DNA from 2 places in the Streptomyces sp. NBC_00442 genome. Region 1 is predicted to be linked to the other one. Evidence: riboswitches for the same ligand, from Rfam matches in the RefSeq annotation. Region 1 holds a riboswitch; the other holds the start of a gene.
What was found. Region 1 has a riboswitch for S-adenosylmethionine ahead of thrC (threonine synthase). Riboswitches for the same ligand answer to the same signal wherever they lie in the genome.
Positions count from the first base shown of each region.

Region 2: it holds a riboswitch for S-adenosylmethionine, as region 1 does, so the genes downstream of both, OG432_RS25905 (aminotransferase class V-fold PLP-dependent enzyme) here and thrC (threonine synthase) in region 1, are expected to answer to the same signal.

Region 1 is NZ_CP107918.1:3,280,854-3,288,474, reverse strand. It holds gene OG432_RS14810 (DUF3263 domain-containing protein) at 562-780, shown strand; gene otsB (trehalose-phosphatase) at 900-1,739, shown strand; gene OG432_RS14800 (alpha,alpha-trehalose-phosphate synthase (UDP-forming)) at 1,822-3,285, opposite strand; gene OG432_RS14795 (glucosyl-3-phosphoglycerate synthase) at 3,450-4,397, opposite strand; SAM riboswitch class I at 4,531-4,693, shown strand; gene thrC (threonine synthase) at 4,711-6,021, shown strand; gene OG432_RS14785 (ubiquitin-like small modifier protein 1) at 6,080-6,355, shown strand; gene OG432_RS14780 (cold-shock protein) at 6,756-6,959, shown strand; gene groL (chaperonin GroEL) at 7,436-7,621, shown strand, end outside.
Region 2 is NZ_CP107918.1:5,776,900-5,784,520, reverse strand. It holds gene OG432_RS25920 (hypothetical protein) at 1-39, opposite strand, end outside; gene OG432_RS25915 (rhomboid family intramembrane serine protease) at 195-944, shown strand; gene OG432_RS25910 (Lrp/AsnC family transcriptional regulator) at 941-1,222, shown strand; gene OG432_RS25905 (aminotransferase class V-fold PLP-dependent enzyme) at 1,592-2,974, opposite strand; SAM riboswitch class IV at 3,222-3,339, opposite strand; gene trpD (anthranilate phosphoribosyltransferase) at 3,446-4,510, opposite strand; gene qcrB (cytochrome bc1 complex cytochrome b subunit) at 4,716-6,341, opposite strand; gene qcrA (cytochrome bc1 complex Rieske iron-sulfur subunit) at 6,346-7,395, opposite strand; gene qcrC (cytochrome bc1 complex diheme cytochrome c subunit) at 7,392-7,621, opposite strand, start outside.

The DNA.
Region 1 (7,621 bases):
GTCCATGCGGGCAGGCACCGAGTAGCTAGGGGCGCGGGGAACTGCGCGAGAAGCGGGCACGGTCCGCAGCCGAACCGGGGTTTTTGGGGGCGCGGGGAACTGCGCGACCAGCCGTCCACGGCCCGAGGACGAAAGCGGGGTCAGGGGCGCGGGGAACTGCGCGAGCAACCATCCCCCCACCCGCACCCGAAGAGACCACCCCCGGAGGGTCTCGGGAAGGGGCGGGGTGGGGAAGCTACCGTGGGCCCCATGACCGACGAGGACCTGGAAGACGGCCACCCCAGCAAGGGCCCGGGAAGCACCGACGCCCCGGCCCCCGACCTCGGCGGCACCCAGGCCCGCGACCTCGGCCGCACCCAGGCCCGTGACCTCGACGCCGCTCAGGCCCGTGACCTCGACGCCGCCCAGGTCCCCGACCTCGACGCCGCCCAGGCCCGCGACCTCGACGCCGCCCCGGCCCCCGACCTCGGCGGCACCCAGGCCCGCGACCTCGACGACGCCCAGGCCCGTGACCTCGACGCCGCTCAGGCCCGCGACCTCGACGCCGCTCAGAACAGCGACTTGGACGCCCGCGCCCGCGCAGTGCTCCGTATGGAACGCCACCCCTGGCCCACCCCCGGTGCCAAGGAACGAGCCATCCGCGAGGAACTCGCGATGTCCCCCACGCGCTACTACCAGTTGCTCAACACCCTCCTCGACGACACCCGCGCCCTCGCCCACGACCCCGTCACGGTCAACCGCCTGCGCCGCCTCCGCGAGGAACAGCGCGACCGCCGCTGACCCGCGCGCCGCCCACCGGCCGCCGGCCCGACGCGCAGCGGATCGCCCACAGACCCGCGCCCCCTTGCGCCACACGTGCGACCCACCCCACCCCGCACCACCCCGATAGGGTCAACCGCATGGGACGTGACCAGCAACCTCTGCCGACCCCCGCCACCCAGGCCGGCCGCGACGGGCTCGCCGCGGTCCTCGCGCGGCCCGAGCGGGTCGTCGTCGCGCTCGATTTCGACGGTACGCTCGCCCCGATCGTGGCCGACCCCGAGCAGGCCAGGGCCCACCCCGACGCCGTACCCGCCCTCGCGGCGCTCGCCCCGCACGTGGCGTCCGTCGCCGTGGTCACCGGGCGCCCGGCCGGCGTCGCGGTCCGCTACGGCGGCTTCGCGGGCGTGCCCGGCCTCGAACACCTCGTGGTCCTCGGCCACTACGGTGCCGAACGCTGGGACGCGGTCACCGGCACCGTCCGAACCCCCGCGCCCCACCCCGGCGTCGCCGCCGCCCGCGCGGAACTCCCCGGAGTTCTCGACACGCACGGCGCCTGGCGCGGCACCTGGATCGAGGAGAAGGGGCAGGCCGTCGCGGTCCACACCCGCCGGGCCAGCGATCCCCAAGCCGCCTTCGATGCCCTGCGCGAACCCCTCGCCGACCTCGCGACCCAGCACGGCCTGGTCCTCGAACCCGGCCGCATGGTCCTGGAGTTGAGGCCGCCGGGCATGGACAAGGGCGTGGCGCTCGCGGCGTACGTGCGCGAGGTCGGAGCCGAGGCCATCGTGTACGCGGGCGACGATCTGGGCGACCTGCCCGCGTTCGCCGCCGTCGAAAAGCTCCGCTCGGACGGCATGCCCGGCCTGCTGATCGCGGCGGACACGGTCATCGACGAACTGGCCGAACGAGCCGACCTCGCCCTGAACGGCCCCGCAGCGGTAACCGCCTTCCTGAAGGCACTGGCCACACACATGTAGCCCCAACATCCGACCAGCCCCCCCCCAGGGAGCCGAGGCCCTCAAGCAGCCGCACGGGTGGGAGGGTGGGAAAACCCGCCCCCTACTCCCCCAACCCCTCCAACTGCGCCAAGAACCACCGCCGAGGCACCAACGCCGTCCCCGCGACAGCCAGCCGCTTCGTCCGCTCGGCCCGCTCCTCGTCTCCCATGGTCAGCCCCGCGTGCAGCGCTTCCGCCGTGCCCGTCACGTCGTACGGGTTCACGACGAGCGCGTCGGCGCCGAGCTCCTCGTACGCCCCCGCCTCGCGCGAGAGCACCAGCACGCACCCCGCGTCCGAGACCACCGGTACCTCCTTGGCGACGAGGTTCATGCCGTCGCGTACGGGGTTGACCAGGGCCACGTCCGCGATCCGGTACGCCGCGAGCGAGCGGGCGAAGTCGTCCTGGACGTGCAGCACGACCGGGGTCCAACTGGCCGTGCCGAACGTCGAGTTGATTTCCTCGGCCACCCGGGCGACCTCGGCCGTGTACTCCCGGTACACCGTGAGGTCCTGCCGCGAGGGGTAGGCGAAGGCCACGTGCACGACCCGCTCGCGCCACTCGGGGCGGGTCTCCAGGAGATGCCGGTACGCGTGCAGGCCGCGCACGATGTTCTTGGACAGCTCGGTGCGGTCGACCCGCACGATCGTCTTGCGGCCGGCCCCGATCTGCTCGCGCAGCGCGACGATCCGCTCCTCGACGTCGGTCTCGTGCGCGCGCCGGCGCAGGAAGTCGCCGTCCGCGCCCAGCGAGTACACCGCGATGTCCGTCTCGCGTGCCGGCTGCCCCGGCCCGCCGTGCCGGAACCGGCGCCGCCCGTCGCCGGCCGGACTGACGAGGTCGGCCTCGCCCTCCAGCGTGATCACGACGGCGTCCGTGAACGCCGACGCCCACCGCCAGGTGAGGAACCCGAGCCGGTCCGCCCCGAGCATCCCGCGCAGCAGCTGGCGCGCGATGTCGTCCGGGAGCATCCGGAAGTAGTCCACCGGCGCCCACGGTGTGTGCGAGAAGTGGCCGATGCGCAGGTCGGGGCGGAGCTCGCGGAGCATGCCCGGCACCAGCGCCAGGTGGTAGTCCTGCACCAGGACGCGCGCCCCGTCCGCCGCCTCCGCCGCCAGCGCCTCGGCGAAGGCCCGGTTGTACGTCTCGTACGAGGCCCACTGCCGCCGGAACTCGGCGTCGAAGACCGGTTCGAGGGGAGTCTGGTACAGCATGTGCTGGACGAACCACAGCACCGAGTTGGCGATGCCGTTGTACGCGTCGGCGAAGACGTCCGCGTCGATGTCCAGCATCCGGACGCCCTGCTCGCCCATGCCCCGCCGCACCGCCTCGCGGTCGCCGTCGCCGAGGGCCGCGCACACCCACACCGACTCCACGTCGGAACCGATCGCGCTGAGCCCGGAGACGAGGCCGCCGCCGCCCCGCCGTGGCTCCAGCGAGCCGTCCTCCTGGAAGACGTACGAGACGGGGCCGCGGTTGGACGCGACGAGGACCTGAGCCCGGGGGGATGTGTGCGCGGTGACCATGTTGCGGAACCTAGCCCGCCCCGCAATGCCTCAAACACGCGTACGCCCGCCCCACCGACCGGATCCGGCCGCCGACGCCGCGCTCCACCCACGGGATCCGGCCGCCGGCGCCGCGTCCCCCCGGAGAAGGTCCGGCTGCCGCCGCGCGCCACCGGGACGGTTCGCTACGCCGCCCGGTGCACCTGGTACTCCTCGATCTCCCGCATCGGCGGCCGCTCCTCGGTGTCCACCGGGTACGTACGCGGTACGAAGCCGTGCTCGCCGCGCTCGAACTGGGTCAGCTCGGGGCGTACGAGATGGCCGCGGGACAGGCGCAGCTGGGCGGTGCGGTAGATCGCGGCGGCCATCCGGCCGAGCGCCTGGCCGTCCTGGTGGCGGTGCTTGCGCACGCCCACGTCGACCTGGGCCAGTGCGTCGAGCCCCACCGTGTGCAGCGCGTCGACGAGGAGGGCGAGCTCGACCCCGTACCCGACCGGGAACGGGAGCCGTTCGAGGAGTGAACGCCTGGCCGCGTACTCGCCGCCCAACGGCTGGACCATTCCGGCCAGTTGGGGCCAGTGGAGATTGAGCAGCGGGCGCGCCACCAGCTCGGTGACCCGCCCGCCCTGGCCCGCCGCCCCGCCGAGCGGCCGGTCGTACATGGCCTTGACGAAGTCCACGTCCGGTTCGGTCAGGAGCGGTCCGACGATCCCGGAGACGAACCGGGCGTCGAAGTCCTTCAGGTCGGCGTCGACGAAGCAGACCACGTCGCCGCTTGTCACGAGGAGTGAGCGCCACAGCACCTCGCCCTTGCCGGGCAGCGCGGACAGCCGCGGCAGGATCGTGTCGCGGTGGACGACCCGGGCGCCGGCGGCGGCCGCGACCTCGGCGGTACGGTCGCGGGAGCCGGAGTCGATCACCACGAGCTCGTCGACGAGCGGCGCGGAAGCGGTCATCAGCTCACGCCGGATCGTGGTCACGATCTCGCCGACCGTGGCCTCCTCGTCCAGCGCCGGCAACACCACGCTGACGGTCGTTCCCGTACGGTGTTTCGCGGCCAGCATCCGCTCCAGCGGCCGCTCGGCCGCCGACCAGGAACGCCTGCTCAGCCAGCGTTCCACCTCTTCCAGCACGGTCGTCGGCCTCCTTGTGTGATCCATCTCGCGGTTCGGACGACTATCTCAACCGTCCGGGGCTTCGGTTACAGTCTTGAACAACGCACGGGACCGCCGCATGCCGGGGGTCCTCCTGCCGACAATCGAATACCGCTCATCCAGAGGGGCAGAGGGAAACGGCCCGTTGAAGCCCCGGCAACCCTCCAGTCGGTTCTCGTCGATCGCGTACACACGTCGGTCAAGACACGGGGCCACCGGCTAGGGAAGGTGCCAAATCCGTCTCATGGCGAAGTTCGCCCTGAGGAAGATGAGGAGAAAGGGCCTCCCCTCCATGTCTGCACAGACTGCTGAAAGCCGCACCGCCGCCGAGACCGCTTCCGGCGCTCCTGTTGATCTCGGTCCGGCGTCCGGGCTCTCCTGCCGCGAATGCGGCCAGCGTTTCGAACTTGGCCCGATCTTCGCCTGTGAACTGTGTTTCGGACCGCTCGAAGTGGCTTATGACCTGCCGCTCGGCGACCCCGAGGCGCTGCGCAAGCAGATCGAGGCGGGTCCCGAGAACATCTGGCGTTACGCCCCGCTGCTGCCCGTCCCGGCCGACGTCGCCGACAAGCCGAACCTGAACCCCGGCTTCACCAAGCTCGTCAAGGCCGAGAACCTGGCGCGCGAGCTGGGTGTCGAGCCCGGCAAGCTGTTCGTCAAGGACGACTCGGGCAACCCGACGCACTCCTTCAAGGACCGCGTCGTCGCGCAGGCCCTGGAGGCCGCCCGCGCCTTCGGCTTCACCACGCTCTCCTGCTCCTCCACCGGAAACCTCGCGGGCGCGGTCGGCGCCGCCGCCGCACGGGCCGGCTTCCGCTCCTGCGTGTTCATCCCGCACGACCTGGAGCAGGGCAAGGTCGTCATGGCCGCGGTGTACGGCGGCGAGCTCGTCGGCATCGAGGGCAACTACGACGACGTGAACCGCTTCTGCTCCGAGCTGATCGGTGACCCGCTGGGCGAGGGCTGGGGCTTCGTCAACGTCAACCTGCGTCCGTACTACGGCGAGGGTTCCAAGACGCTGGCGTACGAGATCTGCGAGCAGCTCGGCTGGCAGCTGCCCGACCAGCTGGTCATCCCGATCGCCTCGGGCTCCCAGCTCACCAAGATCGACAAGGGCCTCCAGGAGCTGATCAAGCTCGGGCTCGTCGAGGACAAGCCGTACAAGATCTTCGGTGCCCAGGCCGAGGGCTGCTCCCCGGTGTCGACCGCCTTCAAGGCCGGGCACGACGTCGTACGCCCGCAGAAGCCCGACACCATCGCCAAGTCGCTCGCCATCGGCAACCCGGCGGACGGCCCGTACGTCCTGGACATCGCGCGCCGTACCGGCGGTGCGGTGGAGGACGTCAACGACGAGCAGATCGTCGACGCCATCAAGCTGCTGGCCCGCACCGAGGGCATCTTCGCGGAGACCGCGGGCGGCGTGACGGTCGGTGTCACGAAGAAGCTCATCGAGGCCGGGCTCCTCGACCCGTCGCTCACCACGGTCGTGCTCAACACCGGTGACGGGCTCAAGACCCTGGACGCGGTGGCCGCCACGTCCCAGGCGACCGCGACCATCCGCCCGAGCCTGGACGCCTTCCGCGACGCGGGCCTGGCCCACTGAGCCACCGGCCTGGCCCACTGAGCCACCGCTGATCCTGAACGACGAGGAGCACCGAACCATGAGCGTGAACGTCCGCATCCCCACCATCCTGCGCACCTACACCGGTGGCAAGGCCGAGGTCACGGCCGAGGGTTCGACCCTGGCCGACGTGATCGCCGACCTGGAGAAGAACCACACGGGGATCGCCGCGCGCGTCCTGGACGACCAGGGCAAGCTGCGCCGTTTCGTCAACGTCTACGTCAACGACGACGACGTCCGCTTCGAGCAGGGCCTGGAGACGGCGACGCCCGACGGCGCCGGCGTCTCGATCATTCCCGCGGTCGCGGGCGGCTGAGCGGACCCGTATTCGTTTCGGAATTGCCCCCTCCACTTAAGAAGCGGAGGGGGCAATTCAACATGGTTGAGCGGGGTACAGTTGGGGAAGCCCCTTCGCTTCCGGCGCCGAGCGCATATGAGAACGCGACAACATGGGGTCAAAGTGTGGGAGCCCTTTGCGCCTTAAGTGCGCTTTGCCCGGCCCGACTTGCCCCGGAATGTTGAATTGATGGCATTCCGCTCCCCGAGTGCGCCCGGAATTCTCGTCCGATTGACCTGTTGCAGAGGGCAGTTGGGCAGATACATTCAGCCGCGGTCGACGCGTTCCGGCGCACACCCTCTCCTGTCGGAGGGTGCAGGTCTGACCCGGTTCCGCGAAGTGCGGTTCCGTGCAAGGGCCAGTAATAGGGGAGTTAGGCATGGCTCAGGGCACCGTCAAGTGGTTCAACGCGGAGAAGGGGTACGGCTTCATCGCGGTCGACGGTGGTGCGGATGTTTTCGTCCACTACAGTGCGATCCAGATGGACGGTTACCGCACCCTTGAAGAAGGTCAGCGAGTCGAGTTCGAGATCTCGCAGGGCCAGAAGGGTCCACAGGCGGACATGGTCAAGCTCGCCGTCTGATCTCGGCGCGATCGGCCACCGACGCACTCACGCATGAAGGGGACCACCCAAAAGGGTGGCCCCCTTCACGCGTCCCCACCCCTTGCGGCTCCGCCCCGGCCCCCGTTCTCCACCGACCCCGTCAGGGGCGCGGGGGCCTGCGCGAACAGCCACGCACGGCCCGCGGGGACGAGTGAGCCGCCGCGGCAGGGGCGAGGGAACCGGGGGCATGGGGGCGGAGCCCCCGCCGGTACCGGGGAACCGGACAACACCGGTCGGTAGAGGGTCCCGGTTCAAGAGACTCGCTTGCACTCGCAGGGGCCGAGTGCTAATCATTGGGCTTAGCACTCTCCCAGTGAGAGTGACAGAACTTGGATCGCGTCAGTGAGGTCCGCAGACCGGGTGGGGCAAGGAACCACAAGGCCTGCAGGCCGTCCGTCGCGGGCACCGGCACGGTCCACGAAGAACGCCACCCCTGTCCGGGAGGACCACTTCACATGGCCAAGATCATCGCGTTCGACGAGGAGGCACGGCGCGGTCTCGAGCGCGGGATGAACCAGCTCGCCGACGCCGTCAAGGTCACCCTCGGCCCCAAGGGCCGCAACGTCGTCCTCGAGAAGAAGTGGGGCGCCCCCACGATCACCAACGATGGTGTTTCCATCGCCAAGGAGATCGAGCTCGAG
Region 2 (7,621 bases), 2.5 Mb from region 1:
CCACCGGGTCTCGGTGGTCGGCTGGGGAACAGTGGTCATGTGGTGCCGCCCTCTTTTCCACTTCCATGGTCCAGGATCTCGCGGTGCGCCATCGAACTGCGGGAGTACTGCCCGCAACCCTACGGCCTACCCGTCGACCGCCTCCACGGCGAGGCGGTCTGTACCGAAAGCTCCCTTTGAGCCATTCTCTCCCCATGATCAAGTGGCGGGGTGCGGCGATCGTCAGGGGCGCGGTACGGGGCCCGACCATGACGTACGGGCTGATCGCCGCGTGCTGCCTGCTCTTCCTGGTGAGCCCGGTCTCCGGCCTGAACCCGGGCTACGGCACGGGCGACGCGATCCTGAGCGCCCAGAGCGACTACTTCCGGCGGTGGGGCGTCGTCCCCGCGGAGCTGATGACGGGACACGCGCACGCCCTGCTCACGCCGCTCACCGCCCTGTTCGTCCACGGCAGCTGGCTGCATCTGCTCGGCAACATGCTGTTCCTGTACGTGTTCGGCGCGATGACCGAGGAGCACGTCGGCCGGATCGAGTTCGCCCTGTTCTACCTCGTGTCGGGCTATCTGGCGCTGCTCGGGTACGCGATGGCGCACGCGGAATCGGAGCAGACCCTGGTGGGGGCATCGGGGGCGATCTCGGCCGTCCTCGGCGCGTTCCTCTACCTCTTCCCCAAGGCCCGGGTGACGAGCATCTTCCCGTTCCTGCTCTTCCTGCCGCTGCGCTTCCCCGCGTGGATCGTGCTCGTCTTCTGGTTCGCGCTGCAGTGGCTGGCGGTCCGGAGCGCGTCGTCCGGGCCCGGGGTGGCCTACCTCGCCCATCTCGTCGGCTTCGGCCTGGGCTTCCTCTACGCGTGGGCCCGGTTCGGCGGGGCGGCTAGAGTGAAACGCCGAAAGCCCGTGAAGAGTGCGGGTCCGGCCGCCACCGAGGGAGAAAGCCAGCCGTGATCACCGCGATCGTGCTCATCAAGACCAGCGTGGACCGCATTCCCGAGATCGCGGAGTCCATCGCGGCGCTGGACAGCGTCAGCGAGGTGTACTCGGTGACGGGTACGTACGACTTGATCGCGCTGGTCAGGGTGGCCCGCCACGACGATCTGGCGGACATCATCCCCGGCCGCATCAGCAAGATTCCCGGGGTCGAGGGGACGGATACGCACGTGGCGTTCCGCACCTACTCCCAGCACGACCTGGAAGCCGCGTTCGCCATCGGCCTGGACTCCTAGCCCCGCGCGCCCCGAACCCCGCCCCGCTTTCGTCCGCGGACCGTACCCCCCTTCCCGCGCAGTTTCCCGCGCCCCTGAGAAACCCGGTTCGCTTTCGGGTGCGGGTCGTGCGTGGCTGAGCGCGCAGTTCCCCGCCCCTGAACTACTCGCTGCCGGCCCGCATGGACACCCTCAGCCCGTCATGGGGGTCCCCCCTGGCCCTTGAGGCCTTGGGGGAGATTGAGGACGAGCGCCCTCAAGGCGCGATACGGGGTCTGGGGCGGAGCCCCAGGGAGCCGCATCCTTCGGAGTTGCCGCACGGGCGGGAGGGTGGGAAAACGCGCGAACGGGGTCTGGGGCGGAGCCCCAGGAAGGCGTGGCCTGGCGGCGTCAGACCGCCGGGACGCAGCGGCCGGACTCCGTGCGGTACTGCCAGGCCGCCCCGTCCCGCACCAGCTCCCGCACCGCCCCCACGAACCGCTCCACGTGCTCGTCCGGCGTGCCCGCCCCGAAGCTGACCCGGATCGCGTTCAGGGACCGCTCGCCCGGCTCCGCCTCGGGGGCACCGCACTCCCCCGGGTCCTGCGGGTCGCTGCCGAGCAGCGTGCGCACCAGCGGGTGGGCGCAGAAGAGCCCGTCGCGCACCCCGATCCCGTACTCCGCGGAGAGCGCCGCCGCGAAGTGCGAGCTGTTCCAGCCGTCGACGACGAACGAGATCACGCCGACCCGGGGCGCGTCGTCCCCGAAGAGGGAGAGGACCCGCACCTCGGGCGCCTCCGCGAGCCCCTCGCGGACCTTCGCGATCAGATGCCGCTCCCGCTCGACCAGCGCGTCGAATCCCGCCTCGGTCAGCGCCTTGCACGCGGAGGCGATGGAGTAGACGCCGATGACGTTGGGCGAGCCGGCCTCGTGGCGCGCGGCCGTCGTGTGCCACTCGACGTCCACACCGCCGTCGGCGCGCCGGGCGACGCGCTTGGACGCGCCGCCGCCGGCCAGGTACGGCTCCGCTTCCTGGAGCCAGTCCGCGCGGCCCGCCAGCACACCCGAGCCGAACGGCGCGTACAGCTTGTGCCCGGAGAAGGCGACCCAGTCGACGTCCAACTCCCGTACGGAGACGGGGTGGTGAGGAGCGAGCTGGGCCGCGTCGAGGACGATGCGCGCGCCGTGGGCGTGCGCGGCCGCGGCGAGTTCGCGTACCGGCCACAGCTCGCCGGTGACATTGGACGCGCCCGTGACGCAGACCAGCGCGGGCCCGTAGGGGTCGCGGTCGGCGAGGGCGCGCTCCAGGGTCTCGACGGCCTGGTGCGGGGTGCGCGGCGCGTTCAGGTAGGTCACCCGGGCGTCCTGCCACGGCAGCAGCGAGGCGTGGTGCTCGGTCTCGAAGACGAAGACCTGGCAGTCGGCGGGGAGCGCTTGGGCGAGCAGATTGAGCGAGTCCGTGGTGGAGCGGGTGAAGACGACCTGGTCACCGGGGCGGCAGTCGAGGAACTCCGCCACCGTCACGCGGCTGTTCTCGAACAGGTCGGTGGAGAGCTGCGAGAGGTAGCCGGCCCCGCGGTGCACGCTGCCGTAGTACGGGGCGTACGCGGCCACGTCGTCCCAGACCCGCTGGAGGGCGGGGGCGCTGGCCGCGTAGTCGAGGGCGGCGTACGTCACCTCGCCGCCGGTGACGAGCGGCACGGTGACATCGCGGCCGAGCACCGGCAGCGGCGCGGCACAGCAGGGGGCGGAATCGAGAGAGGCGGTGGCGGTGGCGGCGGGGCGTGCGGACATGGCGGTATCTCCCAGCAGGGCAAGGCGCGTTGGCTTCGGACCCCGGGTACGGCCGCGTTGCCCAGCGAAGGAGAGGGCTCAACTGGCGTGCCGCATACGGGTGTTGTTCTCGGACGCGCGGCACACAGGAAGGCCGTGCGGAGAACGGTGAAGAAGGGGCGGAAACGCCCTATCGCATTCGCTTGCTCACGAGACTGCTCCCTTGAGGACCAGGACCCCAGGGCTGTGACATCACGCGATGTCCAGGGGTCCGCGCTTGCCGCAGGCCTTGCTGCCTACGACCTGGTCTTCACCCGGGGCACCCCGCCACGGACGGAGGGTTGCCGGACAGCGAGCCGGGGCCTAAATCGCTGTCACTCATGACCTTGAACAGCATCCTGCCACACGTCGCCGCGGGCGCAAGGCACAGTCCGCGATCCGGACTGCGCCGTGCGTCACACCCCGTACGGCTCGGACGTCGTCCCGTACGGCTCAGGCGTTGCTCGCGGCGATCCACCGCTCCAGGGACCGTTCGGCCGCCCCGGAGTCGATGGCCTCGGCGGCTCGGGCCATCGCGGCGGCGAGCTGCCCGGCGAGCGGGCCCCCGCCCGGTTCCAGGGCGACGAGGGCCGCGGCCGAGTTGAGCAGCACCGCGTCCCGCACCGGCCCCTTCTCGCCGGCCAGGAGCCGGCGGACGACCTCCGCGTTGTGCGACGGGTCGCCGCCGCGCAGCGCCTCGATCGGCACGATCTCGATGCCGACGTCCCGCGGGTCGAAGGACTCCTCGCGGACCGCGCCGTCCCGCACCACCCACACCCGTGAGGTGGCGGTGGTGGTCAGTTCGTCCAGGCCGTCGTCGCCGCGGAAGACCAGCGCCGACGAGCCGCGCTCGGCGAGCACTCCGGCCACGATGGGCGCCATCCTCGGGTCGGCGACCCCGGTGGCCTGGGCGCGCACCCGGGCCGGATTGGTGAGCGGACCGAGCACGTTGAAGGTGGTGCGGATGCCCAGTTCCTTGCGGGCCGCGGCCACGTGGCGCAGCGCGGGATGGAACGTCACCGCGAAGCACATGGTGATCCCGGCCTGTTCGGCCACCTCCACGACCCGCTGCGGGGTGAGCCGCAGATTGACCCCGAGCTTCTCCAGGACGTCGGAGGCGCCGCTGGAGGAGGAGGCGGCGCGGTTGCCGTGCTTGACGACCTTGGCGCCCGTGCCCGCGACCACGATCGCCGACATGGTCGAGATGTTCACGGTCTTGGCGCCGTCGCCGCCGGTTCCGACGATGTCGACGCTGGGTCCTGGCACCTCGATCAGGTGGGCGTGCGCGTACATGGTGCGCACCAGGCCGGTGATCTCGGCGACCGTCTCGCCCTTGGCGCGCAGCGCGATCATGAAGCCGGCGATCTGGGCGTTGGTCGCCTCGCCGCTCATGATCTGGTCCATCGCCCAGGCGGTCGCGTCCTCGCTCTGGTCGGTACCGCTCAGCAGCGAGTCCAGGACACCCGGCCAGGAGTAGGCCGCCACGGTGTCGCCTCCGGTGGGGGTAACAGCGCTCATGGTCGCTCCTGGTGGTCAAAAAGGATGGGATTCCGCCCGTCAGCCTATCGAGAGCGGGAGCGGCCGCGGCATGCGTGCCCGCAGTGCGGACGTGGCGCGCACCCGGGGGAAGGGCGGTGCGGGGAACGGCAAAGACTCCGGCCCGGCCCCGTGGAAGGGGCCGGGCCGGAGCCTCGGTTGTGGCGACCGTCAGGTCAAGCGGGGATCAGTGGTGGCCGTGGCCGCTCGTGATCTCCTCGTACTCCTCGGCCGTCGGCTTGGGGATCTGGTTCCCCTCGCCGTAGTAGCCCTTGCTGAGCTTGGCGCGCAGCTTCTGCGTCCGCGAGATCTTGCGGGCGACACCGTTCTCGTCGGTCTCGGGACCGAGCTCGACCGGCTTGTACTGCTCGTGCGCGGTGAGCTTGTAGCGCGCACCGGCGTCGAGCGGCTCGTGGATCTCGACGAACTCGCCGTGCGGCAGCCGCTTGATGATGCCGGACTCGCGTCCGTGCAGCACCTTCTCGGCGTCGCGCCGCTGCAGACCCAGACAGATCCGCTTGGTGGCGATGAACGCGAGGACCGGAGCGACGAAGAACGCGATCCGCACGAACCAGGTGATGACGTTGATCGAGAGGTGGAAGTGCGTGGCCCAGAGGTCGTTTCCACCACCGATGAGCAGCACCGTGTACCAGGTGATCCACGCGACACCGAAGCCGGTGCGGGTCGGCGCGTTGCGCGGCCGGTCCGCGATGTGGTGCTCGCGCTTGTCGCCGGTGACCCAGGACTCGATGAACGGGTAGACCGCGATGGCCGCGAGGACCAGCGGGAAGATCACCAGCGGGATGAACACACCCAGGACGAGGGTGTGGCCCCACAGGTTGATCTCCCAGCCCGGCATGACACGGATGAGGCCTTCGGAGAAGCCCATGTACCAGTCCGGCTGGGCGCCGGTGGAGACCTGGTCCGGCCGGTAGGGGCCGATCGCCCAGATCGGGTTGATCGAGGCGATCGCCGCGACGACCGCGATGACGCCGAAGACCAGGAAGAAGAAGCCGCCCGCCTTCGCCATGTACACCGGGAGCAGCGGCATGCCGACGACGTTCTTGTTCGTACGTCCCGGGCCCGCGAACTGGGTGTGCTTGTGGTAGAAGACCAGGATCAGGTGCGCCACCATCAGGCCGAGCATGATGCCCGGCAGCAGCAGGATGTGCACCGAGTAGAACCGGGCCACGAAGTCGCCGCCGGGGAACTCCCCGCCGAACAGGAAGAACGAGAGGTACGTGCCGACGACCGGCACGGACAGGATCGCGCCTTCCATGAAGCGGACACCGGTGCCCGACAGCAGGTCGTCCGGGAGCGAGTAACCGGTGAAGCCGGTGAACATGCCGAGGACGAACAGCAGGAAGCCGAACAGCCAGTTGACCTCGCGCGGCTTGCGGAAAGCGCCCGTGAAGAACACGCGCATCATGTGCACGAACATGCCGGCGAGGAAGATCAGCGCCGCCCAGTGGTGGATCTGCCGGATCAGCAGACCACCGCGCACATCGAAGCTGATGTGCATGGTCGAGTTGAAAGCCTCGGACATGTGCATGCCCTGCAGCGGCACGTACGAGCCGTCGTAGACGACCTCGTTCATGCTCGGGTGGAAGAACAGCGTCAGATACACACCCGTGAGGATGATGATGATGAAGCTGTACATGCAGATCTCGCCGAGCATGAAGGACCAGTGGTCCGGGAAGATCTTGCGCATGTTGGCCTTGGCCAGGGAGTAGATCCCCAGCCGGCCGTCCGCCCAGTCCGCGATCCGCTCGCCGGCCGGTGCCTGCTCACGTGAATTCGTCGAAGTGCTCATCGGGTCAGCCCCTCTCGAAGAAGGCAGGACCGACGGGCTCTTCGAAGTCGCCGAGCGCTTCGAGGTAACCCTCGTCATTCACACCGATCCGCAGCTGCGGAAGGGCGTGACCGGCCGGGCCGAAGATGACACGGGCGCCGTCGGAGAGGTCGAAAGTGGACTGGTGGCACGGGCAGAGCACGTGGTGCGTCTGCTGCTCGTACAGGGAGATCGGGCAGCCGACGTGGGTGCAGATCTTCGAGTACGCGACGATGCCCTGGTGCGACCATGCGAGCTCGCGCTTGTCCTTGATGTCCTCCGGCTTGATCCGGACGAGCATCAGGGCGGCCTTGGCGATCTGCGTCTGGAAGTCCTCCGCGTCCTCCTCCAGGCCCTCGGGCTTGGCGAAGGTGAGGGAACCGACCAGCAGGTCCTCGGGACGCAGCGGCTCGTTGGTGTTCATGTTGATCAGGGCCTTGCCCTTGGACCACATGGTGTGCCGCAGCTTGTCCTCGGGCAGCGTGCCCAGGTCGCGCAGCAGCATCACACCGGAGAGCGGCACCATGGCCAGCGCGCCGAACATGGTGTTGCGGATCAGCTTGCGCCGTCCGAAGCCGGACTCGGCCGCGCCCTGCTTGAAGTCGGCCAGGACCTGCGCCTTGACCTCCGGCGGAGCCGCGATCTCGTGACGCTCGGCCGGCATCTCGACGTCCGACATCAGGGTGCGGGCCCAGTGGACCGCGCCCGCGCCGATGCAGAACAGCGCCACGCCGAGGGTCAGACCCAGGGCGAAGTTGAGGGCGCTGACGTGCCCGAACGGGAAGATGAAGACGATCTTGTCGACCGGGAAGATCACGTACGAGGCGATGAAGCCGACCGTCGCGACCATGGACAGGAAGAACAGGAACGCCACGGCGCGCTCGGAGCGCTTGGCCGCCCGCTCGTCGATGTCCTGGACGCGCGGCTTGTGGGCCGGCAGTCCCGGGTCGGCGAAGGGGTCGCCCGCGTGCTCTACCGCGCCGTGCGCGGTGGCCTGCGCTTCGGGCAGGCTCTCGGAATTCTCTTGGCTACTCATGACTTCTTGGCCTTAGCGGTGTGGGCCGCGACCCAGATGGCTACTGCGATGAGGGCACCCAGACCGAAGATCCAGCCGAACAGACCCTCGCTGACCGGGCCGAGCCCGCCGAGCTTGAGGCCGCCGGGGCTCGCGGACGTGTCGCTGTTCACGGCGTGCAGGTACGCGATGATGTCCTGCTTCTGCTTCTGCGGCATCGTCGTGTCCGGGAAGGACGGCATGTTCT